Regions from separate parts of the Shewanella sp. 6_MG-2023 genome, predicted to be linked through region 2. Evidence: predicted binding sites of a transcription regulator. Region 2 holds the regulator's gene; each other region holds the start of a gene.
The links. The regulator MetJ, encoded in region 2, represses methionine synthesis genes. The targets are predictions, from matches to a motif close to TAGACGTCTAGACGTCTA.
Positions count from the first base shown of each region.

Region 1 (6,301 bases), on a different contig from region 2:
AATAATTCTTGGAAAACGCAGCTCAAACACAATCCGCTGCGTTAGTGAATCTGTTTCACCTGTACCTAATGCCAAATTAGCAAACAAGCTAACGACCTGTTCAAAACTGATATTAGCAGCGCCGAAACTTGCCGCGGCGATTGGAGTAACTAAGGTCACTATGGCAGTAACAAACAGCAGTAGCTTATGCTTAAAACTTAAACTCATCTGCTTTGCTAGCTTCACTGATTGTGTGGCATCAATGGCTGTCATTTATCGCCCTGCCCGTGGTTTGATTGGCCATGTTTTTGTTCAGAGCTTGGATATGCGTTTTGCTGCGAGCTTTGACAAGTGTTTTGATTAGCATTGTCATAATGACTTTGATAACCATAAAAGTAGGTAATTAACGGTTTACCGTGCTGTGGGTGACTTGATATTTGGCAGCAAACATCAAACACGTTCCCCAAAATGGTTTCTGTTAATACTTCATCAGGTAAACCTTGAGCGATGCACTTTCCTTGATCAAGTAACAGCAATCTATCGCACATTGCGCTGGCTAAATTAAGATCGTGAATAGAGGCAATCACGCTAATGCCAAGTTGCCTAACCAACTCAAGAATTTGGATTTGATAGCGAATATCTAAATGATTAGTCGGCTCATCAAGGATCAATAACTGCGGCTTTTGCACGATAGCCCGTGCAATTAATGCCCGCTGTTTTTCACCGCCAGATAACTGCTCATATTGCTGCAAGGCTTTGTGCTCAAGACCCACTTTAGCCAGCGCCTTGGCAATATCATCTGCATCTGCTTGGGTATTGGTTTCAAAAAGTCCTTTATGGGGCGTTAAGCCCATAGAAACCAGTTGATGGGTGGTCATATCAAAATAATGGGGTGACTCTTGCTGCACTACGGCAACCTTAGTGGCCAATTGTTTATGAGAAAAACCATTAATATTGTCGCCAAATAAGCTGATTTTGCCAGCATCAGGGGTGATATAGCGATACAAGCAGCGCAGTAAGCTGGATTTACCCGCACCATTAGGGCCAATAAGCCCTAGCATTTCACCACGTTGCAAGGCAAAACTGACTTGAGAAAGGATCTCATTGTCTGCAACTGACCAGCTTAGCTGATCAACTGTTAATGCCGCAGTAGTCAAGATACTACCCCTGCGGTTATCCAAGAGGCATGTTTAGCCACATCAGGGGTTTTAATACTGATCACGATACAAACTCCGCCTGAGTTACCCGCTCAAGTTGTTGTTAGGTGCTGCTAATTCAGCAAGAAAAACTAAGCTAGGTATCTGACTTAATGGCATTCATTAATCACTTATCTTACAAGTGATGAGATGCTATTTTACAGTTGCGGGTACAGTTCGAGCTAAACAGCATTTAGGCTAGTTCTCGATTCCCTACTCATTTAGCGAACCGCTTGATACTGGTGTTGCTTAAAGCATTTCACACAAGCACTCAACTGCAGCTAAATTGACTTAATTTGAAATTTTATTGCACTTAATAAATGCGGCTTATATTGTACGGTATATCTGCCTAAGTGAAGTTAGTTTTTTCTGCTAATTTTAGGCTAAAACTAATTATTCCAGTTTAAACGATAGACGGGTTTAGTCGATTTATCATCAGCTTCAGGCCAAAACACATCAATGGTTACCGTCGCGGCATAATCTATATTCAGTTGTCCATATAGCCCTTTACAGCGCTCAAGCCCTAACACCAAAGCGATAATATGACGGATAACTCCACCGTGAGTCACTACCAGAGCAGTGGCTGATGCTGTTGCCTTAGCACTATTAGCCTCAGCAGTATGAGCTTCAGCCAAGTTGTAAGCTTGCAAGGTTATTTGCGCAAAAGCCTGCGCCACCCTTTGTTCAAATTCAGCCATGGGCTCAGCTTGGGGCGCGCCATGCTCCCAAGGGTTATCCCAATAGGCATCTAACGCTTTAGCGCTATGCTGATAAAGCTCTGCAAAGCTTTTTCCGTCCCACAAGCCAAAATCAATTTCCTGTAATTGAGACATTATCTCAACCTGTAAAGCTAAATCAGCACTCACTTGGTTTAACTGCTGCGCTAATTCAGCGGCAAACGCATGGCAGCGCACCAAAGGCGAACTGTATAGCTGCAGTGATGGCAAACAACCTAATAGCCCTAGCTTAGCCGCACTCTGGTGCATGTTCGTTAGCCCCAAATCAGTTAGCGCCACATCGGTTTTACCCCGCAAAATACTGTCGCCCTCACATTGGCCATGGCGTAACAATATTATCTTAGCTTGCTTCATCTAAGGAGACTCCATCGGCCGTTTCAATTGGCTTATGTTTTTAGTGTGAGCAATGGGCTTGCTCTTACAATCTATTTAAACGTATTATGGACGTCTATACGTTTAAATGTCCAAACAAAATATTTTAAGATGAATTTTATTACAGGGAATTTCGCATTATTCTGCCCTATAAAAGCATAAATAAAGGTATGCTTATTTCATCTAAAACCGTTAACACAATCCACTAACTACTTAAGTTAGCGTGTTATTTAACGCTCGATTAAGTGATTAGCATAAAAGCAATTAAGGTAATACGTTATGGCGAAGTCGACTTCCTACAGTCAGGTACTTGAACAACTTACAAATACGCTAAAACAGCGCATAGTTATCCTCGATGGTGCCATGGGCACAATGATTCAAGACTACAAACTGGAAGAAGCCGACTATCGTGGTGAGCGTTTTAAAGACTGGCACTGTGACGTAAAAGGCAACAACGACATGTTGGTGCTAAGCCAACGCCAAATCATTAAAGATATCCACACTAAATACCTGTTAGCGGGTGCTGACATTATTGAAACCAATACCTTTAATGCCACCACGATTGCTATGGCCGATTACGACATGCAGTCGTTGTCAGCAGAAATTAACCTTGAAGGCGCCAAAGTTGCCCGTGAAGCCGCTGATGACGTTACTGCGCAAACGGGTATTAAACGCTATGTTGCAGGGGTGCTTGGGCCAACCAACCGCACTTGCTCTATCAGCCCAGATGTTAATGACCCAAGCTTTCGTAACGTCAGCTTTGACGAGTTAGTCGAAGCCTATGTTGAGTCAACCACCGCATTAATTAACGGCGGCGCTGATATCATCATGGTCGAAACCATCTTTGATACCCTCAACGCCAAAGCCGCATTATTTGCCATCGAATTAGTGTTTGATCAAATTGGTGATCGGCTACCTGTAATGATTTCAGGCACCATTACTGATGCTTCAGGTCGTACCCTAACAGGGCAAACCACCGAAGGCTTTTACAACTCACTGCGCCATATCAAACCATTATCCATTGGCCTTAACTGCGCCCTTGGCCCAAAAGAGTTGCGTCCCTACGTTGAAGAGTTATCACGGATTGCAGAATGTTATGTTTCTGCCCACCCTAACGCTGGCTTACCTAATGAGTTTGGTGGTTACGATGAAACCCCAGAAGAAATGGCCGAAGTGATCAGTGATTGGGCACGGGAAGGCATGCTCAATATTGTGGGTGGCTGTTGTGGTAGTACACCAGCGCACATTAGTGTTATTCGCAATGCCGTTATCAGCCATGAGCCACGTGTCATACCTGATATTCCCGTTGCCTGTCGCTTATCAGGGCTTGAGCCATTAACCATTGATGGCAACTCATTATTTGTTAACGTCGGCGAGCGTGCCAACGTCACAGGTTCAGCCAAGTTCCTGCGCTTAATCAAAGAAGAAAAGTTTGAAGAAGCCCTAGATGTCGTGCGTGAGCAAGTTGAAAACGGCGCACAAATCATCGATGTCAACATGGATGAAGGTATGCTTGATGGCGTCGAGTCGATGAAAAAGTTCTTGAACTTAATCGCCTCAGAGCCTGATATTTCTCGGGTGCCTATTATGATTGACTCATCAAAATGGGACGTGATTGAAGCTGGCCTTAAATGCGTTCAAGGCAAGTCGATTGTTAACTCCATTTCGATGAAAGAAGGTGAACAAGCCTTTATTCAGCAAGCCACCTTAGTGAAACGCTATGGCGCAGCCGCTATTGTGATGGCATTTGATGAAGATGGCCAAGCCGATACCCGCGCCCGTAAAACCGAAATCTGTACCCGCGCCTATCGCATACTGGTTGATGTGGTTGGCTTTGCCCCAGAAGACATCATTTTCGACCCGAATATATTTGCCATTGCCACCGGCATTGACGAGCACGATAACTACGCCGTCGATTTTATTGAGTCCATTAAAGACATTAAAGCCACTCTACCCCATGCAATGATTTCTGGCGGTGTGTCAAACGTCTCGTTCTCGTTTCGTGGTAACAACCCAGTCCGCGAAGCCATTCATGCGGTGTTTTTATACCACGCGATTCAAGCGGGCATGGACATGGGTATCGTTAACGCAGGTCAGTTAGCCATATTTGATGACATCGACAAAGACTTAAAAGAAAAAGTCGAAAATGTGGTACTGAATTTACCTTGCCCCGTTGCCGACTCAAGCAATACTGAGCAACTACTAGATGTTGCTGAGCGTTTTCGTGGTGACGGCAAACAAGTGGCTAAAAAGGAAGACTTAGCTTGGCGTAGTCTGCCAGTTAATGAGCGCTTATCCCACGCCTTAGTGAAAGGCATTACTGAGTTTATCGACCAAGACACCGAAGAAGCGCGCGCCGCTGCCACCCGCCCACTTGATGTGATTGAAGGGCCATTAATGGATGGCATGAACGTGGTCGGTGACTTATTTGGCTCAGGCAAAATGTTTCTGCCGCAAGTCGTTAAATCAGCCCGGGTAATGAAAAAAGCCGTGGCTTATTTAAACCCATACATTGAAGCGGAAAAAGTTGAAGGTCAATCAAACGGTAAAATTTTAATGGTTACCGTAAAAGGTGACGTGCACGATATTGGTAAAAATATTGTCGGCGTGGTGCTAGCCTGTAATGGCTTTGAAGTGTTCGACCTAGGCGTCATGGTGTCAGTTGAAAAAATCCTTGAAGCCGTAAAAGAGCACAATATTGATATTATTGGTATGTCAGGGCTTATAACCCCAAGCCTTGATGAAATGGTGCATAACGTCAAAACCTTCCACCGAGAAGGGTTAACCATTCCGGCGATTATTGGCGGTGCAACCTGCTCGAAAATTCATACCGCAGTAAAAATTGCCCCACATTATCCACATGGTGCAATTTACATTGCCGATGCCTCGCGCGCAGTGCCTATGGTGTCAAAACTGGTAAATAACGACACTCGCCAGCCCACCATTGATGCAACCTATGCTGAATACGACATCATGCGTGAAAAGCGGTTATCACAAACCAAACGCAAAACCATAGTGTCAATTGACGCTGCCCGTGAAAACCGCTGTAAACACGATTGGGATAACTACACCCCATTTAAACCGAACAAATTGGGCCGCCAAGTATTTGATGATTACCCACTAGAAGATCTAGTGGATCGCATCGATTGGACGCCGTTTTTCAGAAGCTGGGAGCTGCATGGTCACTTCCCTGAAATTTTAGATGATAAAATTGTCGGTGAAGAAGCCCGTAAGCTCTATGCCGATGGTAAAGCCATGCTTGCAACCATCATCAGTGAAAAGTGGCTTACTGCCAAAGCGGTCATTGGCTTATTCCCTGCCAATACCGTCAACCATGACGACATTGAGCTATACACAGATGAAACACGCACCACGGTTGAAATGACCACCCATCACTTGCGGATGCAGCTTGAACGTGTGGGCAATGACAACTTCTGTTTATCTGATTTTGTCGCGCCAAAAGACTCAGGCGTCGCCGACTACATGGGCGGCTTTGCTGTTACCGCAGGCCACGGCATTGATGAACATGTGGCACGTTTTGAAGCCAACCATGATGACTACAACGCCATTATGCTTAAGTGCCTAGCCGACCGTTTAGCTGAAGCCTTTGCAGAGCGTATGCATGAACGGGTACGTAAAGAATTTTGGGGATATGCTGCTGATGAAGTGCTTGATAACGAGTCACTCATTCGCGAAAAGTACAAAGGCATTCGTCCAGCACCTGGTTACCCAGCCTGTCCTGATCATACTGAAAAAGGCTTGTTATGGGATTTACTAAAACCCGATGAAACGATTAACCTTAATATCACTGAAAGTTATGCCATGTTTCCAACCGCTGCGGTATCAGGTTGGTACTTTGCTCACCCGAAATCACGTTACTTTGGGGTGACCAATATTGGCCGCGATCAAGTTGAGGATTATGCCAAGCGTAAAGGCATGACTTTGGCTGAAGCGGAGAAGTGGTTGGCACCCGTGTTGGATTATGATCCTGAGTAAGAGTGACCCTGAATAGAGAGT
Region 1 is NZ_JAUOQU010000010.1:4,729-11,029, reverse strand. It holds gene Q4533_RS07720 (iron ABC transporter permease) at 1-207, opposite strand, end outside; gene Q4533_RS07715 (ABC transporter ATP-binding protein) at 249-1,136, opposite strand; cobalamin riboswitch at 1,254-1,426, opposite strand; gene Q4533_RS07710 (histidine phosphatase family protein) at 1,565-2,266, opposite strand; gene metH (methionine synthase) at 2,564-6,280, shown strand.
Region 1: metH (methionine synthase) is a predicted target of MetJ. The motif match lies at 2,354-2,371, and genes of this name have one in related genera.

Region 2 (6,301 bases):
GACTATGTAGCTCCAGTAACGCTTGTACCTGCTTTTGGTTTTCAGCAGTGAATGCCAGTTCAACTTTATGATGGGCAGAGCACCAATATGCTAGCGGCGCAATACCGGCTTGCTCAAGTAATTTGAGTGTGGTTTGAATTAGCGCTTGCTGCTTAAAGCGAAACAGCACCACTTCATTTAAACTGGTAACCACTGGAGCGCTGGCTGACGAACTTTGGGGCGCAATAAGGGTAAAGTCAGTATGTGATGCGTAACTTGAGCGCACCGCGAGACTAACATTAGTATCAAATAAGGGCTGTAAAGTTCGGCTGTGCAGTACTGGCGAGCCGAGTTTAGCTAAACGATCGGCTTCAGCAAGTGACATGCTTTCAAGTAATTTGGCATCATTAATTTTATTCGGATCAGCGTTAAATACCCCTTCAACATCGGTCCAAATAGTCACTCGTTCAATGTCCGCTAAGCTGGCAATTAAGGTGGCGCTGTAATCTGAGCCATTGCGGCCAAGTAATAATGTATCCCCTTTACTGTTGGCGCAGATAAAGCCGGTGATAACTAACCGTGTATTTGGATTAGCATCCAGCAGCTTTTGGACTTTTTCGCGGGACTCATCAAGACGAATATTCGGCACAGGCCCTTCATCAGCCACCAGCAGTGAGCAGGCATCAATATTCGCGGCAGCAACGCCAGACTCTCTTAATAAGGCTGCCATTAATCGTGCTGACCAACGCTCACCAAAGCTTAATACATGATTGAGCTGAAATTCATTGCGCTCTTCAAGGGACAATAAACTGACTAATTGCGATTTATCGGTTGATAGGCGCTCACGTAAATCGCGCGCTTGTTCGTTTGAGAGAAGTTGCTCAATCAGGTTTTGCTGATAGCTCACCAGTACTTGTAGCTCTTCTTGCCACAAGTCACCGTTTTCTCTTAAGGAGAGTAATTTATATAAAAAGTTAGTACTTTTACCCGCAGCTGAAACAACGACTAAATCATCACTGTTGCCATGAGTCAGTAAAATATGGGCAACGCGGCGATAGCAATCTGCATCAGCAAGACTTGAACCACCAAATTTATGTAAATGACTGCGGGCCATTTTTCACTCCTTAAACAACATATACCAGCCTGACTACATGAATATAGCCAAGGGAGATTAACTTAAAGCGCAGCGACAGCAGCTAAGCCTACTTCAATATCGGCAACCAAGTCTTCAGCATCTTCAATCCCGACAGATAGTCGCAGTAAAGTATCTTTAATGCCAGCTTCATACCGTGCTGCAGGCGCCATTGCTCTATGGGTCATGGTTGCAGGTACGGCAACTAAGCTTTCCACTCCGCCTAAGCTTTCAGCAACACTGAAAATAGACAGTGCATTTAAAAAGGCGACCACTTCTGCTTCACCACCTTTAAGTTCGAAACTTAACATAGCGCCGAAGCCTTGTTGTTGCTTAGCTGCAATATCGTGACCTGGGTGGTCTTTTAAGCCTGGATAATACACTTTTTCGACAAGATTGCTGGCCTGAAGTACGTCAATAACTTGCTCAGCATTTTTTTGATGCTCGCGAATACGTACAGCTAAAGTACGAATGCCACGTAAGGTTAGGTAACTATCAAAAGCCGAGCCTGTTAGCCCTAAGGTGTTTGACCACCAGTGTAGTAACTCACCCAGTTCAGGGTCTTTTGCCACCACAGCGCCACCTACAACGTCACTATGACCATTGATATATTTGGTGGTGGAATGCATGACGATATCAGCGCCTAGCTCTAATGGCTGTTGCAAAATTGGCGATAAAAAGGTGTTATCAACCACAACTAAGGCATCGACTTTATGGCTTTGCTCAGCAATAGCTTTGATATCAACAACACGTAATAATGGGTTTGACGGCGTTTCTAACCACACCATTTTAGGTTTCTGAGCAATCGCATCACTGAGTGCTTGCTCATCTGTTTGATCAATCACCAGTAATTTAAATTGGCCTTTGTTGGCAAGATTTGTGAACAAACGGTAACTACCGCCATAACAATCGTGAGGCACAACCAGTAAATCATCGGGGCCTAATAAACTAGTGACCAAGGTAATCGCAGCCATACCGGTACAAGTAACCACCCCAGTAGCGCCATGTTCAAGTTTGGCAATGGCTTCACCTAACACGCAGCGCGTCGGGTTTCCTGAACGACTATAATCAAACTCTCTAGGGTTTTTATGGCCATCAAAAGAATAGTTTGTTGATAGATAAATCGGCGGGACTACAGCGCCGTATTGGGTATCTGACTCGATACCTTGGCGTACTGCTAGCGTAGCTGCGCGATGTTTGCTCATTGTAAACTCCTAAAGAATACACACTAAAGAGATGTCTAGATGGCTAAATGTACCTAAGCTAAGTCACATCGTCAATACAAATCAGCCGTTTAGACGTCTAAACATAAAGAAATCTATTTCCATTCGTTATAGAATAACCGCAATAATTTGACTGTTATTATTTAGCGGTTAAAATCTGCCACGAATCTATCGTATAAAGGTGAGTTAATGACTGAATGGAATGGCGACTATATCAGCCCATATGCCGAACATGGCAAAAAAAATGAACAAGTTAAAAAAATCACGGTATCCATACCTTTAAAAGTTTTAAAAGTATTGACTGATGAACGTACCCGCCGCCAGGTTAATAACTTACGTCATGCAACCAATAGTGAACTACTGTGTGAAGCATTTTTGCATGCCTACACTGGACAACCACTGCCAAATGACGGTGACTTATCAAAAGAAGGGCCTGATAGCATCCCATCTGAAGCAAAAGCTTTGATGGATGCCATGGGAATTGAGTGGGAAGATCTTGATTAAGTCAAGCTAGCGACTAGCGCTGAAGTACTTGCGCTAAAGTACTTGCGCTAAAGCATAAGCCTGCTCAATTAATCAAACACTGCTCGTCATTTAACGCATCGAGCTCTCAAGCTGAGAGTGAGTTGCAGTATTGCGCCTAAAGAGTCGACAATGGAATTTATCGATCCGCAGACCTTGATGCTTGCATCGGTTATCATTTTTCTAGGCGCATTAACCCAAGGCCTTATCGGTTTTGGGCTTGCGGTTGTTGCCAGTCCACTTCTCTATATCATCGACCCACAATTAGTCCCAGCCCCTGTGATTATGATGGGTTTTTCCATCGCCTTATTGACCTTATTGCGTGAACGTACTCAACTGGAGTTTAATGGGCTGCAATATGCGCTGCTGGGGCGAATACCTGGTGGCTTTATGGGCGCAGGTTTATTACTGTTTGCCCCCCAAGCAGTACTGGGGTTAGCCATTGCCTTTATTGTCGGCGCAGCGGTGTTGCTGAGTATTTTTAAGATCACAGCGCCAGTAAATCGGCTTTCGCTATTTATTGCAGGTGTCTTGTCGGGGGTATTTGGAAATATTGCCGCCATTGGTGGGCCACCATTAGCGATTTTATTAGCCGGTAAAGATGCGCCGCAGTTTAGAGCCGCGCTATCGATCTTTTTTGTTTTCAGCTCAATGATCGCACTGATTATTTTAATGCTTGCAGGCTTAGTGGAAGAAAAGCATCTGTGGTTGTCATTGATGCTATTGCCATCTGTCATACTCGGAAATATTGCCGCAGGAAAGCTAACCAATAAGGTTGATAAAAATAAGACTCGCATCGCCACTATGGTGTTATGTAGCTTAAGTGCATTATTGCTAACCCTTAAGTCGTTAATTGAATTATCAGCAGGCTAGTCGATCATCTTTTTGTGGCAGATATAAATGCAACAATGATGACAGCTAAAAATGATAACGCTTAAAAGTGATAAGAAGTTTGCAGCACAGCGCCAATGGCATCATCACCATAGCTGCCGCTCATATCCAGCTTAAAGGCTTGGCCGATGGCAAAGCCGGTGCCGAAAGAGTAAATATCTACGCTATTATCTTTTAAGTCATGGCGGTAGCCCATGCGTAAAAACAGCCAGTCAGTGGCTTTAACTTCACCGCCCACTCGCCAATACTGCACCGCATCAAACTCGCTAAAACGGCTTTGCTCCACCAGATCAATATCCGTGGTTAAGGTGACTCTGGACCAATCATAAGCAGCTCCCACTGTGACTAACGGCTCAATTTGGTATTCAAATGTCCGTCCTTGAGCTTCAACTGTGGTTATTTTTTTACTGAATAAATTACGAGCAGACAGCCCTAAGGTTAAGCTTTCTGTTGGCTCAATAGCCACCCCAAGATCAAGGTTAAATAAGCTGTCATCATTTCGATATTTATCATCATCAAAATCATCGACATCAAAGTTATTGGCACTGGCACTGTAATGATAGGTATCAATGCGTTGAAACTTAGGTGAAATCCCAACTTTTACAGGCATGTTAACTATAGATAGTGGAAAGCTTAACGCCACCCCAAAATCTGTGACTCCGGCGGCTAATACAATGCCTTGAGAGTCTAAGTCAGTGAGATCTGCAGGAGGGTTGGCGGGATCGAGATTAGTCAGCATATCAATATCACCTTGAGCAATATCAGCAACGCCCATAGCGTCAAGATGACTTTTGTAAAATAGCGCCATTGGCACGGTTTGAGTTGGCAATACTAATGCTGCGCCAATTGCGGCTGATACCGAGGCGTTAGTGCCGTTGAGGGCATTTAAATTAATAACTAAATCATCACGAAAACCAGCAATATCATCAGTATCATTGCCGTTTATGGCCGTTTCTAAGTCATCAAAACTGTCTTGTAGTGAGTCAAACTTATCAAGCATATTGTCGCTATCATCCACTTCAGCAGCCACAACCGGTAACAGTAAGGAGAACTCATTGGTTTTTGGGGCGTAAATAGCCAGTAAAGCGGGATTAATAAAACTTGCGCCGATACGGCTAGATGAGGCTACACCTGTACCGCCCATGCTATCACTGCGAGCTTCAAAATAAAGCTGACCCGCTTGCGTATTTATCGCAAACAGCAGTAAAAACAATAGCAGCGCTAAGGATCTCATCATTCACCATTTTCATTTTTAATTATCTAATAAAGATAGTCGAAAAAATTAAAAATAGGCTTCAATCCCGTTAGACTTTTACGGCATAGATGAATTTAATCAGCCGTTTTTTAAATGTTATTTTATGAATCAGGTAGATAGCGCTTAAAATTTTCCATGGTGAATTGAATAAATTTTTTCAGCCTTTCTGGTTGGAATTTATCTTTATGGTAAAGCATATAAAAAGGCGTGTCGGGAATATGCCAATCATTAAACACATTCACTAATTGACCCGCTGCAATTTCATTAGCGCAATATAAATAAGGTAATCGCACAATGCCATTTCCTGCTAAGGCGCTGGCTTTCATAGCGCGGCCATTTTTACACTTAAAACCGCCCTTAATGGCAACGTCTACAGCTTGAGCATCTTGCCTATGGCCAAAGCGCCAATGGCTGATCGAGCCAGTAATACACAGGTGATTATTAAGCTCGCTTGGATGCTGCGGTTGACCATATTTCGCTAAGTATTCAGGGGCGACTAAAGTGCGGTTTTCGATATCCATCAGCTTTCTGGCCACCAAGCTTGAATCTGCCAGTTCGCCCATGCGAAATACAATATCAAAATGGCCCTCGATTAAATCAACCCGCTGGCTACTAAAATCAAGATCGATGGTAATTTCAGGATACTGTTTAATAAAATCATTCACCAAGGCCACTAAAATATCTTCACCAATCACCCCGCCAACGCAATTAATGTGGATATTGCCCTGCAGTTTTTCAGCGCTATCTAATGTCATTGCAACAATTTGATCGATCTGAACCAACGCTTGCTGGCATTGAGTCAGTAACATTTCACCTTGCTCAGTCAAACGCTGCGTTCTGGTGGTTCTAATAATTAGGCTAACACCAAGAAACTTTTCTAAACTTAATAATTGCTTTGATAAATGTGAGCGTGAGCAGCCCAAAACCTGTGCAGCTTGAGTAAAGTTACCTTGCTCAGCAATCACCACAAAGGCTCTGATATCAATCAAATTTATGTCTAAGTTCATAATAATGTCTATTTTAGTGTGTGGTCATCAACAAGCGATTAGGAGCCATGTATAAACAATGATGTTCTTTGTGGATTATATATCAACAATGAGCCATTACCTATAATGGACACAACTTAACGAACGAGGTAAAAATCATGAAATCACTTGTTGTCATTACTGGCGCATCATCAGGTATTGGCGCCGCTATGGCGAATGCATTTAGCGCTAAAGGTCACCCACTACTTTTACTTGCTCGTCGCGTTGAACCAATGCAAGCACTTAACCTGCCCAACAGCTTATCTGTTAGCGT
Region 2 is NZ_JAUOQU010000025.1:68,325-74,625, forward strand. It holds gene Q4533_RS14720 (bifunctional aspartate kinase/homoserine dehydrogenase II) at 1-1,093, opposite strand, end outside; gene metB (cystathionine gamma-synthase) at 1,156-2,316, opposite strand; gene metJ (met regulon transcriptional regulator MetJ) at 2,524-2,838, shown strand; gene Q4533_RS14735 (sulfite exporter TauE/SafE family protein) at 2,989-3,729, shown strand; gene Q4533_RS14740 (conjugal transfer protein TraF) at 3,791-4,981, opposite strand; gene Q4533_RS14745 (LysR family transcriptional regulator) at 5,104-6,009, opposite strand; gene Q4533_RS14750 (SDR family oxidoreductase) at 6,147-6,301, shown strand, end outside.

Region 3 (6,301 bases), on a different contig from region 2:
CGTTTGGATTTGAAAATATCGTCGTTAAATTATCAACTCGTCCAGAAAAACGTATTGGTGATGACGATATGTGGGATCGTGCTGAAGAAGCATTAAAGAAAGCACTTAAGGCTAATGATATCGAATTTGATATTTTACCTGGTGAAGGTGCGTTCTATGGCCCAAAAATCGAATTTACTTTGCATGATTGCTTAGATCGTGCGTGGCAATGTGGTACAGTGCAACTTGATTATGCGTTACCTTCACGTTTAGGTGCTACCTATGTTGCTGAAGATAACACTCGTCAAACACCGGTTATGATTCACAGAGCTATTTTAGGCTCACTTGAGCGCTTCCTCGGTATTCTAATTGAAGAGTATGCAGGTAAATTCCCGACATGGCTTGCACCAGTGCAAGTAATTGTTATGAACATTACTGATAAACAGTCTGATTATGTAGATGAAATTGTTAAAACTTTCAAAGAAAGTGGCATTCGAGCATCTAAAGACTTGAGGAATGAGAAAATAGGCTTTAAAATACGTGAACATACGTTAAAGCGTGTACCTTATTTATTGGTCGTTGGTGATCAAGAGATAGAAAATAAGGAAGTTGCGGTACGAACACGTGACGGTATCGATTTAGGCAAGATTAAAATCAATGATTTTATTGCCAAGATACAAAAACAAATTTCGAGCCGTAGTCTAATTTTGTTGGAGGAATAGGTCATAAAGATCAAGAGAGCAGCAGGGCGACAGCCAGCCCCTAATCGTATTAACGAAGAAATCACTGGCGTACCAGAAGTTCGTCTATCGGATATCGAAGGCGAATCTGTTGGAATCGTAAGTATTTCACAGGCTCAAGAATTAGCTGATGAAGCAGGTGTAGACCTGGTTGAAATTAGTCCTAACGCTGAGCCTCCGGTCTGTCGCATTATGGACTACGGTAAGTTCCTTTTTGATAAAGCGAAAGCTCAAAAAGAACAAAAGAAGAAGCAGAAACAGGTCCAGCTGAAGGAAATTAAATTCCGTCCTGGCACTGATGAAAACGACTATCAGGTAAAACTACGCAACCTGATTCGTTTTCTAGAAGATGGGGACAAAGCGAAAATTACGCTGCGTTTCCGTGGTCGCGAAATGGCACACCAAAGCTTAGGTATGGATCTTTTGAACCGTATCAAAGCAGATTTGGAAACATATGCTGTTGTTGAATCTTTCCCGAAAATGGAAGGTCGACAAGCAGTTATGGTCCTAGCACCTAAAAAGAAATAGTAGGGCAACCAATTAAAAAGTAGCAAAATCTTTTTTGAGGGTTTTGCTCGCCTTACGTTTTATTAATGTCCCAATGCGGAGTTTTAGCAATGCCTAAAATGAAAACAGATAAGGGTGTCCAAAAACGCTTCAGAAAAACCGCTAATGGTTTCAAGCGCAAACAGGCACACTTACGTCATATTTTGACAAAGAAGAGCACTAAGCGTAAACGTCACTTACGTGCTAAATGTTTAGTAGCTAAGTCTGATGTGCCAGCAATTGCACGTCAACTACCATACGCTTAATTAAAGGAGATATGAACAATGCCTAGAGTTAAGCGTGGTGTAACCGCTCGTGCTCGTCACAAGAAAGTACTTAAATTAGCCAAAGGTTATTACGGAGCTCGCTCTCGTACTTTCCGTGTTGCTGTTCAAGCAGTAACTAAAGCTGGTCAATATGCTTACCGTGACCGTCGTCAAAAGAAACGTCAATTCCGTCAACTTTGGATTGCACGTATCAATGCGGCATCTCGTCAAAATGGTCTTTCTTATAGCCGTTTCATTAACGGTCTTAAAAAAGCTTCGATCGAAATCGATCGTAAAATTTTGGCTGACATCGCTGTATTCGACAAAGTTGTTTTCACAATTTTAGTTGAAAAAGCAAAAGAAGCTTTAGCTAAGTAATTAGTTATTATTCTTTAAAAAAGGAACCTTAGGGTTCCTTTTTTTATATCTAAAATTTAGAATCTTGCCATTGTGTTTGACTTATTGGAAGTAGGTGTTATGAAAACCCAGTTAGCAACAGACAGATTATCAATTGCTATTATGACGCTTGATGATGCCGATTTACTTTACGCTCTAGACCAAAATCCCGATGTGATGAAATATATAAACGGCGGAAAACCTACCTCAAAATCTGATATAGAACATATTTCTATACCACGTTTGGCAAGTTATTTAACGCCATCCAAAGGGTGGGGCTTTTGGAAGGTGTTTGAAAAGCGAGAACTAGATACTGTTGATCGTCGTGATAACTTTGTTGGTTGGATATTGATTAGGCCCATGGGCTTTTTCAGTGAGACCCCTGAATTTAATAATCTTGAAATTGGTTGGCGATTCAAACAATCAGCTTGGGGGAAAGGTTATGCGACAGAAAGCGCCAAAGCAGTGATTAAATTATTGGTAGAGGAACAACCAATTATTGAACGTTTTACAGCAATAGCGGATAAGGATAATTTAGGTTCAATTAAAATTATGAAGAAAATAGGAATGGAATTTATCTGTCAGCAGTTTCATTCAGATGTTAATGGCAAAACTGAAGTTGTAATATACAGTTTGAAAGTTAACCATTAAAAAAATGAGTAATGTGCAGTAATAGTGTTAAACAAAAACTGGTCAACTGTATAAACAACAGCCTTCACCTGTGTTATTCACATCGATAAAATACAAACAAGAAAAAAGCCATCACAATAATGGATGGCTTGTCGCTACTAGCTCACTATGTGTAAACTAGTAGATTACAAAGTGACGATTCTACTTTTGTGCGTCTAAGTAACGCTCGGCATCTAACGCAGCCATACAACCTGATCCTGCTGAAGTAATAGCTTGACGATAATGTTGATCCATTACGTCACCACAAGCATAAATGCCTTCAACACTTGTCTGAGTTGCGTTACCTTGAAGGCCACTGTTGACGGTAATGTAACCGTAGTTCATATCAAGTTGACCGTCAAAAATACCGGTGTTTGGGCTATGACCAATCGCAATGAAAACGCCAGCAACCTCTAAATCTGAAATTGACTCATCTTTAGTGCTTTTCATTTTAAGACCGGTAACACCCATGTTGTCACCGACGACTTCATCAAGAGTTTGATCTAAGTGTAGGATGATATTGCCATTAGCAACTTTATCCATCAGACGGTTGATCAGGATCTTTTCTGATCGGAAAGAATCACGACGGTGGATTAAATGCACCTCAGAAGCAATATTACTTAAATAAAGCGCTTCTTCAACAGCAGTGTTACCACCACCAACTACAGCCACTTTTTGGTTACGATAAAAGAAACCATCACAGGTAGCACAGGCTGATACACCACGGCCCATAAATGCTTCTTCAGATGGAAGGCCTAAATATTTGGCAGATGCACCAGTTGCAATGATTAATGCGTCACAAGTAAACTCACCATTGTCTCCTTTTAATCGGTAAGGGCGCTGGCTAAAATCAACTTCATTAATATGATCAAAGATAATTTCAGTATCAAACTTTTCAGCATGTTCTTGCATTCTTGCCATTAATGCTGGACCGGTTAAGCCATTAGCATCGCCTGGCCAGTTTTCAACTTCAGTAGTCGTAGTCAGTTGACCACCTTGTTGCATCCCAGTGATCATGACAGGCTTCAAATTTGCACGTGCTGCGTAAACTGCAGCAGTATAACCAGCAGGGCCAGAACCTAAAATTAACAGGTTAATATGACGAGCTTGACTCATTTTTTTATTTCTCCATTACATGCTTTAAGCAATTTGCATGGATTGTAGGGAATTTACAGGGTGGGGTAAAGTAGCGATTGCTCCAAGATATAGATTGAGGCAATCGATACCGTACACAAAAGACACCAAGGACTTATCGCATTAGACTTTTACATGCTAATAACTAATATGACAACTTGGTAAGCCATTCTTTTCTAGATAGTTTTGGTGGTATTCTTCCGCCGGATGAAAGGTTTGAACCGGTACAATTTCAGTTACAATTTGTCGTAATCCCCATTTACCACTTTGAATTAGCAACAATTTAGATTGCTCTGCTAATAATTTTTGTTCTTGGCTGTGGAAAAAAATAGTGCTTCGATATTGGCTGCCAATATCACCACCTTGCATATTTAGAGTGGTTGGATTGTGGTTTTGCCAAAAAACGGTCAACAACTCTTCATAGCTAACGATATGTTCGTCAAACTCAACCTGTACCACTTCTGCATGGCCCGTTACGCCCGCTTTCACTTGCTCGTAGGTCTGAAATTTGTCATTTCCCCCCATATAACCGCATTGTGCTGCAACTACACCATTTATTTGTTTAAAAAAATATTCAACGCCCCAAAAACAGCCTGCACCAAAAGTTGCTATAGTCATACGATACCCGTAAAGAAGTCTAGATGGCTAAAAGTATATTTATTCTAATAAATAATGCAAGCAAAGATTTACACTCTGTTAAATGTTACTTAACGTTAGCTTCCCCTAAATGTGATAGAATCCGACTACCGTTTGAAACCATTCAATATTTAAAGCCGCATCAAGGAGTCAGCGTGTTTCAACAATTAATGGATGACAAAGATTTTTTAGCATTTACGTTAACTAACATTAATAACAAGGTGCCAGAACAGCGCTTTGAATTGTCAAATAAAACAACAGTTACGATTTTAGATAACGGGATTATTTGTTTTAATCCAGCTCAAGGGTCGACTAAAGACATTGTTTTATCTTGTGGCATACATGGTAACGAAACAGCACCTATTGAAATCTGTAACGAACTCATAAATAATTTATTAAAAGAAACAATCGTTACAAAACAAAGAGTCCTGTTTATAATTGGCAATCCAGATTCCATACTCAGCCAAACACGCTTTGTAGAAGAGAATATGAATCGTTTGTTCAGTGGGGCACATTCTTCCGGTTTAGGTTTATCAAATAAAGAAAGAGTTAGAGCAAAAAAATTAGAGGAATATGTAGCTAATTTTTATCTTCAAAATAATAGCTCACAACGAATACATTACGACTTACACACCGCGATAAAGCCGTCTAAACATGAGAAATTTGCGATTTATCCTTACAGGCCTGGACGTAGCTTTAGTGCTGATCAAATTATGTTTTTAGCGGGTTGTGATGTTGACACCATTTTATTCCATCATGAACCTACCACTACTTTTAGCTATTATTCATCAGAACAATTCAAAGCCGATGCATTTACAGTCGAACTGGGTAAAGTGATGCCTTTTGGCGAGAATGATATGTTAAAATTTGCCAATACTAAAAAGATGCTTTTGCAGTTGATAACTCAACAACAAGTTGAACTAGCTCCTTTTGATAAAGACAAACTTCACTTATATAAAGTGTCTCGTTCCATTAACAAGCAGTTTGATGATTTCAAATTCACCTTTGATAAGACAACGGTAAATTTTTCTGGGTTCAAGCAAAATCATGTATTAGCAACGGAAGGTGACACTGAGATTAAGGTCATTTATCCATACGAAGCTATCGTTTTTCCTAATGAAAATGTACCTGTGGGCCAACGTACAGTATTATGTTTAGTGCCAGCACCTAATGAAGACATTCAATAAGTTGTAAAGCTAAATATACATTATATATGACAGGATATTCACTAAGTGGAATGAACATTAGTTGATAGTAAGTTTACGTTAACGTAATGTTCGTTCGCATATAATAAATTACGCTTTATTTTTAAGGCTACAAATAACAAGAGCACAATATGAGCAACGCAACACTGACTAATGAAACAGTGCATCGTGTCAGCTTCTTAGACAAAGCTTCATTGCACATTCCTATTTTAAAAATTCTACAAGCTGATGGCACAACTTACGAAAATGCCGTCATGCCCGTTATTGATAAAGCCTTGGCTGAACGTATACATGATACTTGTGTTTTTACCCGAGTATTAGATGAACGTATGTTAAGTGCTCAAAGGCAAGGTCGTATTAGTTTTTATATGACTTGTACTGGCGAAGAAGCCTCTATCATTGGCAGTACTGCTGCACTTGATGACGGTGATGTCATATTGGCGCAATACCGAGAGCATGCATCACTTAGATATCGTGGTTTTACCACTGAACAATTTATGAATCAAATGTTCAGTAATGAAAAAGATTTAGGTAAAGGCAGACAGATGCCAATTCATTACGGTAGTAAAGAATTAAATTACCAGACAATTTCATCACCACTAGCGACTCAAATACCACAAGCTACCGGTGTTGCACATGCTTTTAAATTACAAGGCAAACGTAACGTTGCTATTTGTTATTTTGGCGAAGGTGCAGCATCAGAAGGTGACTTTCACGCAGGCCTAAATAT
Region 3 is NZ_JAUOQU010000005.1:64,407-70,707, reverse strand. It holds gene thrS (threonine--tRNA ligase) at 1-701, shown strand, start outside; gene infC (translation initiation factor IF-3) at 705-1,247, shown strand; gene rpmI (50S ribosomal protein L35) at 1,337-1,531, shown strand; gene rplT (50S ribosomal protein L20) at 1,550-1,909, shown strand; gene Q4533_RS04615 (GNAT family N-acetyltransferase) at 2,009-2,578, shown strand; gene trxB (thioredoxin-disulfide reductase) at 2,759-3,712, opposite strand; gene msrA (peptide-methionine (S)-S-oxide reductase MsrA) at 3,869-4,348, opposite strand; gene astE (succinylglutamate desuccinylase) at 4,522-5,553, shown strand; gene Q4533_RS04595 (thiamine pyrophosphate-dependent dehydrogenase E1 component subunit alpha) at 5,703-6,301, shown strand, end outside.
Region 3: msrA (peptide-methionine (S)-S-oxide reductase MsrA) is a predicted target of MetJ. The motif match lies at 4,361-4,378, and genes of this name have one in related genera.

Region 4 (6,301 bases), on a different contig from region 2:
GGTTAGCGCCAATAGCATCGCCATCATGGCTAACGATAACGGCCCGATTAACTCTTTGGTTTCTGCCATCATGTATTGCCATAATCCTGCCGGAAAATACTTAGCCAAACTACTACTGACATAATGCAGTGTTAATGGCAGCAATAGTGGGATAGCGACAATAACAATCCCCATCAGTGCGAGGCTAAATTGATATTGCTCAGTAAACGGAAACAGTGCAGCGCAAATGGTTAATGCCACTATCGCGATGGCAAACAACCAGCGTTGGGTGACCAGCAAACTGCTTGCTTGATTATGTTTGGTGCCAGCTCGGGCGAGGGGTTGTTGCGTTAATTGTCGATACAGTGGCAGGCAGGCGAGTAAACCGGCAAACAAGGTTAACACTATGGCTTGGGCAAACCACTGCCATTGCCAGTTGCCGGGCATTAGCCGAGCGCCATAAAGCTGCTCTAGTGTCATGGCGACCATAGGTTGTAGCCAGACGCTGAGTTGCAGCCCCAGAATAAAGCCTAAGCTTGCACCAATGATCACCAGCACAATGAGCTCAGCGACCAGTGCTAGCATCACATTATGCTTATTAATCCCTAATTGCAGTAATTGTACTAATAATTTTTGCCGCTTCATCAAACTGTAGCGCACGCCGTTATAAGCGATAAATAGCCCTACCACAAAAGCCAGCATACTCATGGCGTTAAGGTTTAAGTGAAAACTACGGGTAAGCTCTTGTAGCGCCTGGCCTTGATCTTGTTCTGTAATACTCGCCTGTTGCTGTAATAGATTTTGACTATTGATTTGCTCAATCAGTGGCTCAGCAGGATCAAACAAAGCAATATAAGACAGCTTATTGGGTTGGTCTAATAGGATTTGCGCTAAAGAGATATCAGCGACAATGGCATTACCTAAGCCATAATCATCATCGACACTGATCACTTCGAGCTTGATAGTGTTAGCGGCTTTATCTTGTGGGTTTTGTAAATAAAACCACCCGTCTTTTGCTATGTTATCCGCTAGGGATTGGCTCATTAACAACACATTGCTGCCTGCTAATAGCTTATCCAGTGGAATATTAATGGGCGTTTTGCTGTTGGTATTCGTTTGAGCTTCAGATGAATGGTTTTGTAAGTTAACTGCAGCAAATAAATCGCTGCCTTGAATTTGCCAGCGCCGCCCTTTATCGTCGACTGCAAGGCCATTAATCACAGCTAAAGCATTACAGATCCCGCTTTGACGCAATCGGAAATAGACCTGCTCATTAATGAGTTGTTGCCCTGCGGCTGGGGTGATCAACAAGCTTGCCCGTTGACTTAATAGTTCGGTGGCTTCGCTGTAACTTCTTACTGCATTTTCATTGGTAGACTTGACGCCTATTAGCAAGGTGACTGCGAGGAGGATACCGAGAAGAATGGCACCAGCTTGTAATGGCGAATGGCGGTAGTGGGCAAAGAAGATTTTTAGTGACAACAGCCATTGTTTGACAGTGATGTCTTGAGCCTGATTACTCATGAATATGGCCTTTTTCTAAATGCCACCTGCGTTTCATATAGCCCGCACAGGTTTCACTGTGGGTTACCATTAACACCGTGGTATTTGCAGCCATGGTAAGCTGGCACATTAGCTCCATTACTTGCTGACCTGCAGCTTCATCTAAATTACCGGTTGGCTCGTCTGCTAGTAATAATGCCGGTTTGTGGATTAACGCTCTGGCAATGGCAACGCGTTGCTGCTGACCACCCGATAAGGTTTCAACAGGTCTTGTTAAAATGTCACTAATCCCAAGCTGCGTAATAAGCTCATCGCCCCAATCACTCCACTTTTGATTATTAAGCTGTAATACAAAACGGATATTATCGATAACATTAAGCGGGGTGAGTAAGTTGAATTGTTGGAAGACAATACCAAGTTGGGCGCGCCTAAACTGGCTCCATTGACTATCTTGCCACTGCGCTGCTTGTTGGTTCATGAGTTGTAACTGACCAGAATCAATTTTCTCAAAACCGGCAATGATATTAAGTAGGGTGCTTTTGCCCGTGCCGCTGGGGCCGGTTAGCGCAATGGTATCACCACGATGCAGGGATAAATCGACACAGTTAAGCACCTGATGGAGTCTATCGCCATCGTTAAAGCCTTTGGATACTTGCGATAGTTGGGTGATCACTGCTGTCATTAGCGTCTCTGGTATTACTTGTAATTACATCATCATACGACAAATAAAATTACTTAGATCGACTTTTCATTGAAATAACCCGTTTATATGTTGATTTTGAAATAATAAAAAAGGCTGAAGAATGAGAAGTAACCTCATCCATCAGCCTTTATTTAATGTTACGGTTAGCAGCCTTTGTTGGCTTTAACCCATATAACCGTTTAAGTTAATCTTCTAACGAATAAGGTAGCGGCTTCACCACTAGCTCACTTTGGTTGTCATTTTTTACTCTTAGTTTTGCATCATTTGGCGTATCGTTAGCCAATACTGCGGTTAATAGCACTTGGCCATTAAATTCAACCGCTTCGATAACTTTACCCGCTCGAAGAAAGCCATCTTCTGAGGCAATTTCAATTTGAGTTTCACTGCTGACAGTTTCAGAGGCACTACCGGATAGAATATACAGGGCGCGTTTATTACCACCGCGGTACTTCATTCTGGCAATGGTTTCTTGGCCCATGTAGCAGCCTTTTTCAAAACTAATACCGTTTACCGCCTGTATATTACACATTTGTGGTACAAACTCACTGCTGTGGTTGTCGTCAATATTGGCGTAACCGGCTTGAATTTCTAATGCTTGCCAAGCTTGGTGGCTAGATAGTGGTTGATTTGAAGCTGTGACTAATTGCTGCGCTTTTTCAGCTGATGTAATCACTATGAAGCGCTCAGCATCTTTTAAAATAATAGCGCCTTCAGCGTGAGTAACTTCATGTTCAATCCGTCCAAATTGCTGCTCAATAAACTCTGCAGCCTTCGTACCAGCAAAGCCTAAAATAACTTGCTTAGCAGTGACATCAGTTAATTCCGCTTTACTGAACACCGCATATTTCTGCCATGAGGCCAAACTTAGCGGTAATACTGATGCTGGCATTAAAATAAAAAGGCTTTCAGCAATTGTGTAGGTTCTAAAGCTAGCAATCATCTTACCCTTAGGATCGCAATGGGCGCCCCAGCGCCACTGAGTTTCTGTCAGCGATACGATATCGGTAGTGACTTGGCCGTGAATAAAGGTTTTACCTTGCTCACCGGTCACTTCAATTAAACCTAAGTGGCTTAAGTTTGAAACCAGTAAGTCGGGCGTTGAAGTTAAGTAATCCCAGTTTGGCTGTGTGGTTGCGAGTGTCATAAAATGATCCCTAAGGTGAGCAACAAAGATAAGCTTTGAGTGTAACGGAATTCAGTGAGGCTCAAAAGAAAAAGCTATCTTCAATTAATTGAAGATAGCTTTAATTCACAATTTAACTGCGAGATAAGCCTAAGGTTAAATCGTTCACCGACTTAGCTTGAATTAAAACAATACGCGGGTACGAATAGTACCTTCAATTGCTTTTAACTCGCCCAGCGCTTGTTCGGCTTGGTTTGAATTGACTTCCATGACCACGTAACCAATATCTGCAGTCGTTTGTAGATATTGCGCAGCAATGTTAATGCCTTTTTCTGAAAACGCTTGGTTAATTTTAATCAACACACCTGGACGGTTGTGGTGAACATGCAATAAGCGCGAGGTGCCTTTATGTTGTGGCAATGACACTTCAGGGAAGTTAACCGCAGACACAGTTGAGCCATTATCAGAATATTTAGCCAGCTTACCCGCGACTTCAATACCGATATTTTCTTGAGCTTCAGCAGTACTACCACCAATATGCGGGGTAATAATGACGTTATCTTGTCCACGTAGTGGGCTAATAAATTCGTCATCATTTGACTTAGGCTCAACTGGGAATACATCAATTGCAGCGCCTGCAATATGGCCTGACTTTAGGGCATCAGAAAGCGCATCAATATCAACCACAGTGCCCCGTGATGCATTGATAAAAAAGCTTTTTGAACGCATTTGTTCAAACTCTGTCGCACCAATCATATTTTTAGTTTGCGCAGTTTCTGGTACATGCAAGCTGATAACGTCTGCTTCATTCAATAGTGTTTCCATTGAATGGATTTGGCTGGCATTACCCAGTGGCAACTTGTCTTCAATATCGAAAAATACCACCCGCATACCGAGGGTTTCAGCCAAAATACCCAGCTGAGTACCTATATGGCCGTAACCAATGACCCCTAAGGTTTTACCGCGCACTTCATAGCTACCATTGGCACTTTTTAACCAACCGCCACGGTGGGCAAGGGCGTTACGCTGAGGAATACCGCGCATCAGCATGATGATCTCACCTAACACTAGTTCAGCAACACTGCGAGTGTTTGAGAATGGTGCATTAAAAACGGGTACGCCTAACTTCTCAGCAGCGGCAATATCAACTTGGTTAGTACCAATACAGAAACAGCCAATCGCGACTAGTTTTTCAGCATGGTTCAACACTTCAGCGGTTAATTGGGTGCGCGAGCGCAGGCCGACAAAGTGAGCATCTTTAATTGAGCGCAGCAACTGGTCTTCAGGAAGGGAAGCTTTGTGATATTCAATATTGGTATAACCTGCACGCTTAAGTACATCGACTGCAGTTTGGTGGACGCCCTCCAACAGCAGGATTTTAATCTTATCCTTGTCAAGCGAGTGTTTTGCCATGGTGTGGGTACCCTCTTATCAATAGTTATGCTTATGTTATGCTGACATTAATGCGCAACCAAAATAGCATTATTTATTGCCATTGTAGAGGGCTAGATGGCTAAAGACTGTGATCTTGGTTTAGAACAATATCATCTAAAGGGAATGTATAGTGAATAAGAAAGTTATATGGGTGGTTATTTTTGCTGTCGTGCTCGTTTGGTCGGTGAGTTCACCTAAAGATATGTTTACTTGGTGGTTAGAAGCACTGCCAGCATTAATCGCCTTACCCATCTTATTTTTTACCCGTAATAAATTCCCCCTAACACCCTTAGCTTACTTATTGATTTTGTTACATTGCTGCGTGCTCATGGTCGGAGCTAAATATACCTATGCCGAAGTACCACTGTTTGATTGGTTGGCTGATGTGATGGGTAGCGAACGTAATAATTATGACAAAATCGGCCATCTTGCTCAGGGGTTTATTCCGGTCATACTGGCAAGAGAGGTGATGCTAAGAAATCACGTCTTGCAACCGGGCTATTGGTGTCAGTTTCTATCAGTTTGTTTTGTATTGGCATTTTCTGCTTTTTACGAACTTATTGAGTGGTGGGTTGCAGCTGCAACAGGTGAGAATGCGGAGGCGTTTTTAGGCACTCAAGGCTATGTGTGGGATACACAGTCAGATATGTTTATGGCACTTATAGGTGGTATTAGTGCATTAGTCTTGCTCACAAAGGTACATAATAAGCAGTTAGCATCACTTTAATCAGCTACATTTATAGATCTTGTGACTGTTAAGTTTATTTTTACTTGTTTTATTTTTGGTAACGGCTTGGTTTGCTAGCACTTAATCTATTAATGAGTACTTAAGTATTGCAGAAATACTTTATGGACTAGCTAAAATGCCTTATGGGCTAGTTAAAATGTACTATTATTGCATTATGTTGTTATTATGTTATCAATGTTTCAGGAAGAAACTCGTATAGCCGAGAGATACAGAATACTTTTCAGGGAGAAAAGTGATGAATTCGAATATTGATGAATTAGTCTTCTTACACCAGGTTGCAGCGCCTTGCAACTTGGCTATTTTAGCTGAGTCGATAGGGTTAAAAACCAGGGTAGTGAAACACCCTAGTGAACTTGAAGTAGAACATAATACTAATTGTTTCTATTTGATCGCCCAAAAGGGGGCCGCGCTGGATAGCAAAGGCATTCCGCTGTTGGTATCACGGCTAGTTAATCATGTCCCTGTCGCTTTATATCAAGTTGAACGGGGCTCGTTAGATCAGGAGTCTGCACTATTGTTAGGTGTAAGAGGCTTACTTTATGCCGACCAACGTATGGATTTAATGTTGACCGGGTTACGTAAAATGGTAGCTGATGAGCTTTGGTATGATCGACCGCTAATTAGCAAAATTTTCCGCCGACTAGTACAAAAACTTGATGCTAATACAGAAATCCCCCCAGATACTATCGCAATGCTGCAAATGCTCACTAATCGTGAAAGAACCATTATTCAGCTAGTTTCAAGCGGTGCAAGGAATAAAGAAATAGCCCACAGGCTTTGCATTAGTGAGCACACGGTAAAGGCACATATC
Region 4 is NZ_JAUOQU010000026.1:62,788-69,088, forward strand. It holds gene Q4533_RS15000 (ABC transporter permease) at 1-1,503, opposite strand, end outside; gene Q4533_RS15005 (ABC transporter ATP-binding protein) at 1,496-2,164, opposite strand; gene ygfZ (tRNA-modifying protein YgfZ) at 2,370-3,329, opposite strand; gene serA (phosphoglycerate dehydrogenase) at 3,492-4,721, opposite strand; gene Q4533_RS15020 (DUF2238 domain-containing protein) at 4,873-5,469, shown strand; gene Q4533_RS15025 (response regulator transcription factor) at 5,726-6,301, shown strand, end outside.
Region 4: serA (phosphoglycerate dehydrogenase) is a predicted target of MetJ. The motif match lies at 4,807-4,824, and genes of this name have one in related genera.